Regions from separate parts of the Mesorhizobium sp. M7A.F.Ca.AU.002.02.1.1 genome, predicted to be linked through region 1. Evidence: predicted binding sites of a transcription regulator. Region 1 holds the regulator's gene; each other region holds the start of a gene.

Evidence for each region. The regulator LexA, encoded in region 1, represses DNA repair genes until DNA is damaged. The targets are predictions, from matches to a motif close to TGTTCNNNNTGTGTTCNG.
Region 2: a site for LexA is predicted at 3,273-3,290, ahead of recA (recombinase RecA). Genes of this name have one in related genera too.
Region 3: a site for LexA is predicted at 2,219-2,236, ahead of EN879_RS28630 (single-stranded DNA-binding protein). Genes of this name have one in related genera too.

The regions. Positions count from the first base shown of each region.
Region 1 is NZ_RZPB01000215.1:803-5,809, reverse strand. It holds gene EN879_RS15340 (AMP-binding protein) at 1-920, shown strand, start outside; gene kynA (tryptophan 2,3-dioxygenase) at 917-1,753, shown strand; gene kynU (kynureninase) at 1,832-3,079, shown strand; gene lexA (transcriptional repressor LexA) at 3,490-4,230, shown strand; partial or broken gene EN879_RS15320 (ComEC/Rec2 family competence protein) at 4,224-5,007, opposite strand, start outside.
Region 2 is NZ_RZPB01000336.1:899-5,905, reverse strand. It holds partial or broken gene alaS (alanine--tRNA ligase) at 1-1,825, opposite strand, end outside; gene recA (recombinase RecA) at 2,118-3,215, opposite strand; gene EN879_RS20105 (carbohydrate kinase family protein) at 3,496-4,440, shown strand; gene EN879_RS20100 (pseudouridine-5'-phosphate glycosidase) at 4,515-5,007, shown strand, end outside.
Region 3 is NZ_RZPB01000648.1:100-3,298, reverse strand. It holds gene EN879_RS28655 (hypothetical protein) at 1-174, opposite strand, end outside; gene EN879_RS28650 (ATP-dependent Clp protease proteolytic subunit) at 263-868, opposite strand; gene EN879_RS28645 (SRPBCC domain-containing protein) at 889-1,380, opposite strand; gene EN879_RS28640 (metalloregulator ArsR/SmtB family transcription factor) at 1,377-1,691, opposite strand; gene EN879_RS28635 (cupin domain-containing protein) at 1,736-2,155, opposite strand; gene EN879_RS28630 (single-stranded DNA-binding protein) at 2,339-2,860, shown strand; partial or broken gene EN879_RS28625 (OsmC family protein) at 2,996-3,199, shown strand, end outside.

The sequences.
Region 1 (5,007 bases):
CGGACGACATCTTCGTCGGCTCGCCGCCGCTGGCTTTCACTTTCGGCCTTGGCGGGCTCGCTATCTTTCCCCTGCGCTTCGGTGCGGCGGCGACGCTGCTGGAGCAGGCGACGCCACCCAACATGATCCACATCATCGAGACCTACAAAGCCACGATCTCCTTCACCGCGCCGACTGCCTACCGCGCCATGCTGAAGGCCATGGATGAAGGTGCCGATTTGTCTTCGCTGCGGGTTGCCGTTTCAGCCGGCGAAACCTTGCCCGCTCCGGTTTTCGAAGAGTGGACGCAAAAGACCGGCAAGCCGATCCTCGACGGCATCGGCGCCACCGAAATGCTGCACATCTTCATCTCCAACCGCTTTGGCGACATGAAGCCCGCGTCGACCGGCAAGCCGGTCGGCGGCTACGAGGCGCGCATCGTCGACGACGAGATGCGCGAAGTACCGCGCGGCGCGACCGGCAGGCTGGCGGTGCGCGGCCCGACCGGCTGCCGCTACATGGCCGATATCAGGCAGAAGGACTACGTGCGCGACGGCTGGAACATCACCGGCGACACCTTCACGCAGGACGAGGACGGCTTCTTCCATTTCGCCGCGCGCTCCGACGATATGATCGTCAGCGCCGGCTACAACATTGCCGGCCCCGAGGTCGAGGCCGCACTTCTGTCACATCCCGACGTCGCCGAATGCGCGGTGATCGGCGCCGAGGACGCCGAGCGCGGCCAGATCGTCGAGGCGCATGTCGTGCTGGTGCAGGGCGTGGCGCCTGACGCATTGACGACCAAGCGCCTGCAGGACCATGTCAAGGCGACGATCGCGCCCTACAAATACCCGCGATCGGTGAAATTCATTGCTGCTTTGCCCAAGACCCAGACCGGCAAGATCCAGCGCTTCCGGCTGCGCACGGAGAAAGTCAATTGAGCGAGCCCTACGATCCGGCGTCCGAAGGCGCACAGATGTCGTTCAACGAGCGCATGTCGTACAGCGACTATCTGCACCTGGAGAAAGTGCTGGAGGCGCAGACACCGCTCTCGTCGGCGCATGACGAGATGCTGTTCATCATCCAGCACCAGACCTCGGAACTGTGGATGAAGCTCGCTTTGCACGAGATTGGCGCCGCGATCCGCTCGATCCGCGCCGACCGGCTTGAGCCGAGCTTCAAGATGCTGTCGCGAGTCGCGCGCATCTTCGAGCAGCTGAACAATGCCTGGGATGTGCTGCGGACGATGACGCCCAGCGAATACACCGAGTTTCGCGACGCGCTCGGCCAGTCCTCGGGTTTCCAGTCCTGGCAGTATCGCGCCATCGAGTTCATGGCCGGCAACCGCAACCTGGCCATGCTCGGCCCTCACAAGCATCGGCCTGACCTCAGCGGAAAGCTGGAAGCCATTCTGGCCGAGCCGTCGCTCTATGACGAAGCGCTGCTGCTTTTGGCGCGCAACGGATTCGACATCGGTGCCGATGCCAGGCGCACGGACTGGCGTGAGACGCGAACCGAGAATGAAGAGGTCCTGGTCGCCTGGCAGACTATCTACCGCGATCCGCAGCGCTACTGGATGTTCTACGAACTGGCCGAGAAGCTGGTCGACTTCGAGGATTATTTCCGCCGCTGGCGCTTCAACCACGTCACCACGGTGGAGCGCATCATCGGTCTGAAGCGCGGCACCGGCGGCACGTCGGGCGCTTCGTATCTGAAGAAAATGCTCGAGGTCGTGCTGTTTCCGGAGCTGTGGACGGTCCGCACCCGGCTCTGACATCATCGAAATGAGAACAGGCTCACCGAAGGGACGCTCTGTGGCGGAAACCCCTTCGCGAACAACCGGGGACTGACCATGAGTGGAATTCCTGATCTCGCCGCAGTCGAAGCGATGGATGCCACGGATCCGCTGCGGGCCATGCGCGACCGTTTCATTCTGCCGGAGGGGGTGATCTATCTCGACGGCAATTCACTGGGGGCAGCATCTCATGCCGTTTTCGGCGAGCTGCAGCAGGCGGCGACGCAGGAATGGGCCCGAGATCTTATCCGAGCCTGGAACACGGCCGGATGGTTCGAGATGCCGATCGAACTCGGCGACCAACTCGGACGCCTGATAGGAGCCGCGGCCGGCCAGACCGTTGTCTGCGACACGACATCGACCAACATCTACAAGGTGCTGCACGCAGCGATGGAGATGCGGCCCGGCCGGTCAGCCATCGTCGCCGAAGGTGACAGTTTTCCCACCGACCTGTACATCGCCGAAGGCGTGGCCTCGACCCGGGATGGCGTCCTGCTGCGCCTCGCGGGCGTCGACGCGCCGACCATCGAAGATCTGATCGACGAAAACGTCGCGGTGGTGCTGGTCAACCACGTCAATTACAAATCGGGTGAACTGCGCGACATGGCGGCGCTGACGCGCAGGGCTCATACGGCCGGAGCGCTGATCGTCTGGGATCTCTGCCACACCGCCGGCGCCCTGCCCGTCGAGCTCGATCAGGCAAATGCCGATTTCGCTGTCGGCTGCACGTACAAGTACCTCAACGGCGGTCCGGGCGCGCCGGCCTTCATCTATGCCGCGCAGCGCCACCACGGCGATATCAGCCAGCCGCTCAGCGGCTGGTGGGGCCATGCGCGGCCCTTTGCCTTCGAACGGGGTTATGTTGCCGGCACCGGCATCCGCCGTTTTCTGTGCGGTACGCAACCGGTCCTGTCGATGCGGGCGCTCAAAGGCGCGCTTGCCATCTGGAGCGACGTCGACATGGCGGCATTGCGAAAGAAGAGCGTCGCGCAGACAGAACTGTTCATCCAGCTCGTCGAAGCCAAGTGCGGCGCCTACGGTCTCACGCTGGAGACCACCCGCGACGCGACCAGGCGCGGCAGCCAGGTGTCGTTCCTTCACGACCACGGCTATCAAATCATGCGGGCGCTGATCGAGCGCGGGGTGATCGGTGACTTCCGCGCACCGTCGACCATCCGTTTCGGCTTCACGCCGCTCTATGTCAGCTACAAGGATGTGTGGCTGGCGGTTGAGGTTCTGGAAGACATTCTGCGCACGGGAGCATGGAAGGACCAGCGTTTCGCCGTCAAGGAAGCCGTTACCTGACGCACCGATCCCGGCGATCCGCCGTCGCTGCCCTCACTGCCTGGCAAATGACGGAGAGCTGAATTTCCAGCCAAAATGCCCAACTGACGTTGGCGTTTTGGCTCCGTTTCGTTCACGGCCAACGAACGTCCCGAAGGTTGCAATCGCCCCTTGTCGAGGTCGATCGACAGATAATGCCAAGCTTTGGTAGGGGATAAGCCACAGGTCATTAACCATAACAATTTCAATGTGAGCAGGCGCATTGCCGAAGGTGGCGCCCGTCGATCGTAACCCGCTGGCAAGCGCCAAATAATTTCAGCAGCCTTAACAAATTCATTAAACTTTAAACGGTTGCAGAACACAACTGGAACAGATAGTGTTTGTTCTGGGTTTGTTTTTCGATTCTGGTTTCAGGGAACCTGGGGGCCGCCATGCTGACACGCAAGCAACATGAACTGCTGATGTTCATCCATGAACGCCTGAAGGAGAGCGGCATTCCGCCATCCTTCGACGAGATGAAGGAGGCGCTCGACCTTGCCTCCAAATCCGGGATTCATCGGCTGATCACGGCCCTTGAGGAGCGCGGCTTTATCCGCCGGCTGCCCAATCGGGCCCGCGCGCTGGAAGTGCTGCGGCTGCCGGACTCCATCGCGCCAGGCCTCAATGCGGCAAAGAAGTTTTCGCCAAGCGTCATCCAGGGCAGTCTTGGTCAGGGTGGTGCTCTTGGCCGGCAGATCAAGCCGGCGCCTTCGCGGATGCCTTCGCCCGGCAATGACGACGATGCGGTCTCTGCCGTTTCGATCCCGGTCATGGGTCGCATCGCCGCCGGCGTGCCGATCGATGCCATCCAGCATCAGACGCATTCGATTTCGGTGCCGCCGGACATGATCATGGGCGGCGCGCACTATGCGCTGGAGGTCAAGGGCGATTCGATGATCGAGGCCGGCATCTTCGACGGCGACACCGTTATCATCCGTAACGCCGACACGGCCAGCCCCGGCGAGATCATCGTGGCGCTGGTCGATGAAGAGGAAGCGACGCTGAAGCGGTTCCGCCGCAAGGGCGCCTCGATTGCCCTCGAAGCCGCCAATCCAGCCTATGAGACACGGATTTTCGGGCCGGACAGGGTCAAGGTGCAAGGCAAGCTCGTCGGCCTGATCCGTCGCTACTGAGACGGCTGTGGGTTGACCACTGGCTTCTCGGGTTTCTTGAAGGGTGCCAGCCCCCTCGCCTCGCGAGAGTATCTGCGTTGCGTGTGCCAGGGCCGATATGGGCTGTCCACCGCGAAGCTGATCGTCGCCGGCGTGGTCGCCGATTGGCGATCGAAGAAGACCGCGGCACTGCCTTTGCGAGCCAGTTGCCGCTTGGTGATGACGAGAACCAGCGGGTTGTGACAGGCGTCATAGGCGGTGGCGTCGTTGACGACGATCAGTTCGGCGAAGCCGCAGGCTTTCCAGGTGTCCTTGCGGTCCTCGACATAGGCAATGATCGCACCGGACATGTGCCTGGCCACGCAAACGCCTGAGGAGCAATAGAACGGCGATCCCGGCGGTAGCTCAACGGCATCCGCGACGTCGAATTGCCCATCGCTGTTGTCGAACACTTCCGGAACGACGATGGTTTCCGATGTCAGCGCGCGTTTCCAGTTGTCGACGGTGAATTCGTTCGGCCGTTGCCGGCTGACGGCAAGCTCACCGCCACCGATCGGCAACGCCACCAGCCGGGCGTCTTCCGAGATCAGCACATCGGGCGTGCGCGTATCCGAGACGGTCAGCAAGCCTGCCAACGCGAATGGCAGAGCCGCGAGCCGCAGCCATGTCGTCGCCATCGTCGCGATGACCAGGGCAATGGCCACCAGCAGGACCGACTGTTGCGAAATCAGCCCGACCCCATCGACAGGCGAACGCTCGGAGATCCAGCCCGATATGGCGATCATCATCGTCAGGCCC
Region 2 (5,007 bases), on a different contig from region 1:
GGTCTTCGGCCGAAATCGGCTTGTTGTGCGAGATGTCAAAGCGCAGGCGCTCGGGCGCGACCAGCGAGCCCTTCTGTGCGACATGGCTGCCCAGCACTTCGCGCAGCGCCTCATGGATCAGATGCGTCGCGGAATGGTTGGCGCGCAGCCTCGAGCGCCTTGCATGATCGACCTTCAGCTCGACAGCCGCGCCCGTCTTGACGGTGCCGCTGGCCACCTTGCCGATATGCACGAACAGCCCGTCGGCCTTCTTCTGCGTATCCGAAACCTCGATCGAGAACCCCTCGCCGGAGATGACGCCGGTGTCGCCCATCTGGCCGCCGGACTCGGCATAGAACGGCGTCTGGTTGACGACGATCGCCACCGCGTCGCCCTTGCCGGCGCCGTCGACAGCCTTGCCGTCCCGGACAAGCGCCTGGATGATGCCTTCCGCAGCTTCAGTCTCATAGCCGAGGAACTCGGTGGCGCCGGCCTTCTCGCGCACCGAGAACCAGATGGTCTCGGTGGCGGCGTCGCCGGACCCGGCCCAATGCTTGCGCGCCTCGGCCTTCTGCTGCTCCATCGCGTTGGTGAAGCCGGCAATATCGACCGAGATGCTGCGCTGGCGCAGTGCGTCCTGCGTCAGGTCGAGCGGGAAGCCATAGGTGTCGTAGAGCTTGAAGGCCGTCTCGCCATCCAGCATGTCGCCGGCATGCAGCGTTTCGGTCGCCTCGGAAAGCAGGCCGAGGCCGCGCACCAGCGTCTTGCGAAACCTGGTCTCCTCGAGCTTCAGCGTCTCGGTGATCAATTGTTCGCCGCGCAGCAGTTCCGGATAGGCCTGGCCCATTTCGCGCACCAGCGCCGGCACCAGCTTCCACATCAGCGGTTCGTTGGCACCGAGCAGCTGCGCATGGCGCATGGCGCGGCGCATGATGCGGCGCAGGACGTAGCCCCTGCCTTCGTTCGAGGGCAGCACGCCATCGGCGACCAGGAAGGAGGACGAGCGCAGATGATCGGCAATGACTCGGTAGGAGGCGACCGTCTCCTTGTCGGGATCATGCCCGATCGCGGACGAGGCCGCGTCGATCAGGTGACGGAACAGATCGGTCTCGAAGACGCTTTCCACCCCTTGCAGGATGGAGGCCATGCGCTCCAGGCCCATGCCGGTGTCGATCGAGGGGCGCGGCAGGTCGATGCGCTCCTCCTTCGTCACCTGTTCATACTGCATGAACACCAGGTTCCAGAATTCCAGGAAACGGTCGCCGTCCTCCTCCGGGCTGCCGGGAGGGCCGCCCCAGATGTGCTCGCCGCGGTCGATGAAGATCTCCGAGCACGGCCCGCAGGGTCCGGTGTCGCCCATCGCCCAGAAATTGTCCGAGGTCGCGATGCGAATGATGCGGTCGTCGGAAAAACCGGCGATCTTCTTCCAGAAGCCGGCCGCCTCGTCATCCGTGTGATAGACGGTGACCAGCAGCTTGTCCTTGCTCAGCCCGAATTCCCTGGTGATCAGGTTCCAGGCAAGCTCGATGGCGCGCTCCTTGAAATAGTCGCCGAAGGAGAAGTTGCCGAGCATCTCGAAGAAGGTCAGATGACGCGCGGTGTAGCCGACATTGTCGAGATCGTTGTGCTTGCCGCCGGCGCGAACGCTCTTCTGGGCGGTCGAGGCGCGCGAATAGGGCCGCTTCTCCAGGCCGGTGAAGACGTTCTTGAACTGTACCATTCCGGCGTTGGTGAACATCAGCGTCGGGTCGTTGCGCGGCACCAGCGGACTCGACGCGACGATCTCGTGACCCTCCTTGCGGAAGTAGTCGAGAAATGTCGACCGGATTTCGTTCACGCCACTCATGAATGCTGCCTTTTCAGAAGGGCCGCCGGCAAACCGGCGGAAATGGGCTCTGCGTTTTAGAAGATTAGGACTTGGCCTTTTAGCCGCCGCGCTTCACCCTGTCCAGAAACACGGAATTGGTCCAATCCACGGCCTTTGCCGGCCGTTCGAACCGGCCTGTTTTCGCCGCCGAAACGCAAAACCGCCGGCACTGGGCCGGCGGTTTCAAAACGCATTAACGCGGAACTCGATTACTTAAGCCCGAGATAATAGAATGCGATTATGGCCGAACTCCGGCCGACCTCGCGAGTTGTCACATCGCGCCGGATTCCTCCTCGAACCCGTCGTCGCCACCTTCGGAGCCGCCATTCTCAAGGAACTTTTCGGCGATCAGCCCGGCATTCTGTCGGAGCGCCAGCTCGATCTCGCGTGCGGTGTCGGGATTGTCGCGCAGGAACAGTTTGGCATTCTCGCGGCCTTGGCCGAGACGCTGCGAATTGTAGGAGAACCAGGCGCCCGACTTCTCGACCACGCCGGCCTTGACGCCGAGATCGACCAGTTCGCCGGTCTTGGACACGCCTTCACCATACATGATGTCGAACTCGACCACCTTGAAGGGCGGCGCCAGCTTGTTCTTGACCACCTTGACGCGGGTCTGGTTGCCGACGACTTCGTCGCGGTCCTTGACCGAGCCGATGCGGCGGATGTCGAGGCGCACCGATGCGTAGAATTTCAGCGCGTTGCCGCCGGTCGTCGTCTCGGGCGAACCGAACATGACGCCGATCTTCATGCGGATCTGGTTGATGAAGATGACCATGGTGTTGGAGCGCGAGATCGAGGCGGTCAGCTTGCGCAGCGCCTGGCTCATCAGGCGGGCCTGCAGGCCGGGCAGCGAATCACCCATCTCGCCTTCGATTTCGGCACGTGGCGTCAGCGCCGCGACCGAATCGACCACCAGCACGTCGATGGCGCCGGAGCGCACCAGCGTGTCGCAGATTTCCAGCGCCTGCTCACCGGTGTCGGGCTGCGAAATCAGCAGGTTTTCGAGATCGACGCCAAGCTTGCGGGCATAGACCGGGTCAAGCGCGTGCTCGGCATCGACGAAAGCGCAGATGCCGCCCTTCTTCTGGGCTTCGGCCACGGTGTGCAGGGCCAGCGTCGTCTTGCCCGAGCTTTCCGGCCCGTAGATCTCGATGATGCGGCCGCGCGGCAGGCCACCGACGCCAAGCGCGATGTCGAGGCCAAGCGAGCCGGTCGGCACCGTTTCGATCTCGACGACCTGCTCGTTGGCGCCGAGCCGCATGATCGAGCCCTTGCCGAAAGCCCGCTCGATCTGCGACAGCGCCGCATCCAGAGCCTTTGATTTGTCCACTGCCTTGTCCTCTACCAGCCGCAAAGAATTCTGAGCCATGATACATCACCCCTTGGTCGTCAATGAAGGCCGGACAATCCGTAATCCCTGCCTATTTGTACCTTTTTTGTTCTCATTTGGCAAGAGGGATCAAATATCTGAAAAACAAGCAATATCCGGATTTGTTCTTTTTTTGTCCAAGGATTCGATCAGGAATGCACCGCACGTTGGGCCAGACGGCTCGGTTGTTTCGACCTGCCGAATCGCCGCCTTGCATGCGAAGCTCGGTCGCACAGCCTAGCGCTTGTGCGGCTGGAATAACAAAGGTCATATCGCCGGCATGCTGAAATCCGCGAAAATACTGGCCGTAGGCGGCGCCCATATCGACCGGCGCGGCCAGGTGTCCGGCGCCTACGTGCCCGCCGCCTCCAATCCGGGCACAATGCGCGAGGATGTCGGCGGCGGCGTCTTCAACGCCTTGCGCAGTGCCGTGCGGCGCGGCGTCTCCGCGTCGCTGATGTCGGTTCGCGGCGGCGATCCCGCTGCCGACACCGTTTCGCGAGCCATTGCCGGGGCAGGCATTACCGACCTGTCGGCGGTCTTCCTCGACCGCACGACGCCGAGCTACACGGCACTGATCGACAGCGAGGGCGAGTTGATCGTCGGCTTTGCCGACATGGCGCTCTACGACCTGGCGTTTCCCAAGCAGATCAGGCGCTCCAAGGTGCGGGAGGTGATCGCCGCCGCCGACGCGATCCTGTGCGACGCCAATCTGCCCTCTTCGGCGCTGGAACGGCTGGTCGCGCTCGCTGCGGGCAAGCCGGTTTTCGCGATTGCCATTTCGCCGGCCAAGGTGGTGCGGTTGCTACCGGTGCTGAAGGAGCTTTCGCTGGTCTTCATGAACCGGCGCGAGGCCATGGCGCTGGCCGGCGTCGCCGCGAATGCCACGGAGCGCGAGGTCGTCGACGGGTTGCGATGCAGCGGCCTCGTCAGCGGCGTGGTGACGGCAGGCGGCGGGCCCATGCTGGGCTTCGATGAAGCCGGCGCCTTCTCTATCCTGCCGCCGCCACCAAGAAAGGTCGCCGACGTCACCGGCGCCGGTGATGCGCTGGCAGGCGCAACGGTCGCTGCCTTGCTGCGCGGACTGCCGTTGCGGGCAGCTCTGCGCGAAGGCATTGCCGGGGCGACGCTTGCCATCGAAAGCGCCGCCGCCGTTCCGGAGTTCACCGCGGCGAGCTTCGCGGAAGCGTTGGCTCTTGTGCCGGATGCCAGGGAAATGGCATGAGACCGGCGAATTCATAGTGCCGCGATGTTGCCGAGCGTCCGACGGACGCGCCGCATTCCGGATAGGAGACCTTGATGACCCCTGAGACCGCCCGCCCCTTCATCGACATCCACGCGCCGGTGGCGCAGGCCCTGGCCGACGGCCGGCCGGTGGTGGTGCTGGAAAGCACCATCATCACCCATGGCATGCCCTACCCCGACAATGGCGCCATGGCGGCCGATGTCGAAAAGATCATCAGCGATGGCGGCGCCGTGCCGGCGACGATCGCCGTGGTTGGCGGCCGCATCAAGATCGGGCTTTCGGACGGCGAGCGCGAATCGCTGGCGATGACGGGCGACGCGATGAAGCTGTCGCGCGCCGATCTCGGTTTTGCCGTGGCGCAAGGGCGCACCGGCGGCACCACGGTCGCCGCCACGATGATCGCGGCGCATATGGTCGGCATAAAAGTGTTTGCCACCGGCGGCATCGGCGGCGTGCACAAGGGCGCCGAAAAGAGCTTTGACATTTCCGCCGATCTCGACGAGCTGGCGCGCACCCCGGTGATTGTCGTCTCGGCCGGCGCCAAGG
Region 3 (3,199 bases), on a different contig from region 1:
CTCGGGAGCCGGCTTGGCGATGCGGTAGTCGCCGGTCACGCCGGGCAGGGCGCTTTTTTGCGTCGACGGCGAACTGTCCTCTGCAAGAGCCGCGCCACTCACGAGACTGGCAAAAGCGAGCACCACGACGGCGATGACGGGGCGCAGTGGTCTGGAAGGATGAGTGTCGGTCATCCCAGGACTATAGTGGCGCGCCGCCGATGGAACCAGACCGGCATCGTCAAATCTTCGGCAGCCGGCCGGACTCCGCTCCGGCCCTGGCTTACGCCGCCTTTTTGCGCGTGTCGAAAACATGGTCGACGATGCCCCATGCCTGCGCCTCGCGGGCGGTCATGAAGTGGTCGCGGTCCAGCGTGCGCTCGACCTCTTCATAGGTACGGCCGCAATGCTGCGCGTAGAGCTCGGCCATGTGCCGTTTCGTCCTGCCGATGCGCTCGGCATGGCGCTGGATGTCGGAGGCCTGGCCCTGGAACCCGCCCAGCGGCTGATGCAGCAGGATGGTGGCGTTCGGCAGGGAAATCCGGCGCCCCGGTGTGCCTGCCATCAGCAGGAACGAGCCCATCGATGCCGCAAAGCCCATGCATACGGTCGACACCGGGCAGCTGATATATTGCATCGTGTCGTAGATGGCGAAACCACTGGTCACTACGCCGCCCGGCGAGTTGATGTAGAGCGAGATCTCCTTGTCGGGATTGTCCGATTCCAGCGACAAAAGCTGCGCGCAGACCAGCGCCGAGATGTCGTCGTTGATCTCGCCGTTGATGAAGATGATGCGCTCGCGCAGCAGCCGCGAAAAGATGTCGAAGGCGCGTTCGCCGCGGCTCGATTGCTCGATGACCATCGGCACCAGACTGGCAACACCGCTCATTTTTCTTCTCCGATTTTCTATTATGCCGCGCGCAGAAGGCGCGGTGCGTTCGCGGCGATGGGCTTTCCAATTGCGCGCAAACCGAGCGAAAGACGGCAGCCGGCGCCTGCCATGGCGATGGCCGGCATGGCCTTGCGGGCAAAACCGTCGTGGACGATGCGCAGATGCGTGCCGCCGGAAGCGGTGCGGGCAAGCGTGAAGGTGACGGTACTGTCGAGCGGATCCTGCCTGGCTGCGTCGCCCGGCTGCTCCCGCCAGGAATAGCGCAGCAACTTCTCGGGTTCGGCGTCGAGGATTTCGCATTCGATCGGCGCGCCCGTCCCGGCGAAGGCAAAACGGTTGCCGATCTCGGGTCTCATGTCGTTGGGCATCATCCAGGCGGCGAGCAATTCCGGTACGGTCAGGGCCCGCCAGACCTTTTCCGGCGGCTCGGCAAGGTCGTACTCGAACTCGAGCGCATCCGGAGAGACTTCGCGATGGCTTTCGTCGGCCATTGATCCCCTGTCGTTCATTGATCCATGTCCTTCAAAACCGCCTTCAGCCTTTCGATGCGTTCCGGCCAGAAAGTCCGGTAGCGTTCGATCCAGGAGAGCAAGGGAGCGAGCCCCTGCGGATCGGCGCGGTAATAGGCGTTGCGGCCGGCTCGCCGCTCGACCACCAGGCCTGCGCCACGCAGGACGGCCAAATGCTGCGACACCGCGGGCTGCGACACCGTCATACCGGTGCGCAATTCCGACACGCTCATCTCGCCTGCGGCTAGCCGCTCAAAGACGGCGCGGCGCGTCGGGTCGGCCAGTGCGCGAAAAATCTCTGCTTCGATCATGTCAAAAGCATAAGTGAATACTTATTGATTTGGCAAGCACTGTTTTACGAGATTGTCGGAAGCCAGCGTCTCACCATTCCGGCAGGCCCATCGAACGTCGCCTCGAAAATCGGCGACGCAAGGACGGCGTGGATGTGAAGCGTTCCAGTGCCGGCGTTCTTGAACCCGTGTTTCCTGTTCGCGGGGACAACGAGAGACTGGCCCGATGTCACGACTGTATGCTCATCGTCGATCCACATCTCAGCCCTACCGGCGATAACGGTCAGCACTTCCTCCACGGGATGCCAATGCGTTGGGGCGCCGACCGTGGGCTCGACCCATTGCTCGAATATGCAAAGTTGCGATGCACCATTGCTGGCCGACACATGCATGCGTGTTTCCACACCTGCTCGCCATTGCTCGCGCTGCTGGTCCTCATGTGCGACAGACTTCATTTGATCGCCCCCGGTCAGATCCGATTTCATGGAAATTTCCGGCCGGGACACTACATCTTGCTGACAAACATTGACAGAACGTCATCTGCACCATAGAACGAACAGGGAACAAAAACCTTGTGGGTAAAGGCAGCCACGGCAAGCGGCTGACGCCTGCAGCCTGTAAGGTGCTGCGACAAAAAAATTTGTTTCGGATGAGCGCGGAGAAATATCATGGCGGGTAGCGTCAACAAGGTCATTTTGGTCGGCAACCTCGGCGCGGATCCCGAAATCCGTCGCCTCAACTCGGGCGAGCCGGTCGTCAACATTCGCATTGCGACGTCGGAAAGCTGGCGTGACAAGAATTCCGGCGAGCGCAAGGAAAAGACCGAATGGCACAACGTCGTCATCTTCAATGAGGGCATCGCCAAGGTGGCGGAGCAGTATTTGAAGAAGGGCATGAAGGTCTATGTAGAGGGCCAGCTGCAGACGCGCAAATGGCAGGACCAGACCGGCGCCGACAAGTACACGACGGAAGTCGTGCTGCAGAAATTCCGCGGTGAGCTGCAGATGCTCGACGCGCGCGGGCAGGGTGAAGGCGGCCAAGTCGGCGGCTATGCCGGTGGCGGCAGCAGCCGTGGTTCCGATTTCGGCCAGTCCAGCCCGAGCGAAGGCTTCAATCGCAGTGGTGGCGGTGCCAAGAGCGGCGGCGGTGGCGGTTCGTCGCGCGAACTGGACGACGAAATCCCGTTCTGATCGCAACAGCAGATGTTGTTTTTGGCTTAAGTCAAACATTGCGCCCCGAGAGTCCATCATGGACTTTCGGGGTTTTGCATTGTCGAACTGAACGCCGACATGGCGATCAACGAAATATGGCGAAGGACGAGTTCGATGAAAGCACGCGTAAAATGGGTCGAGGAACGCACCTTCGTCGGCGAGTCCGGTAGCGGCCACAAACTGGTGCTGGGAACCGCGCCCGGACCGGAAGGCAGGACGCCGGGACCGAGCCCGATGGAGCTGGTGCTGATCGGCACCGGCGGCTGTTCGGCCTATGATGTCGTGCACATCCTCGAAAAGGGGCGCGACGCGGTCGAG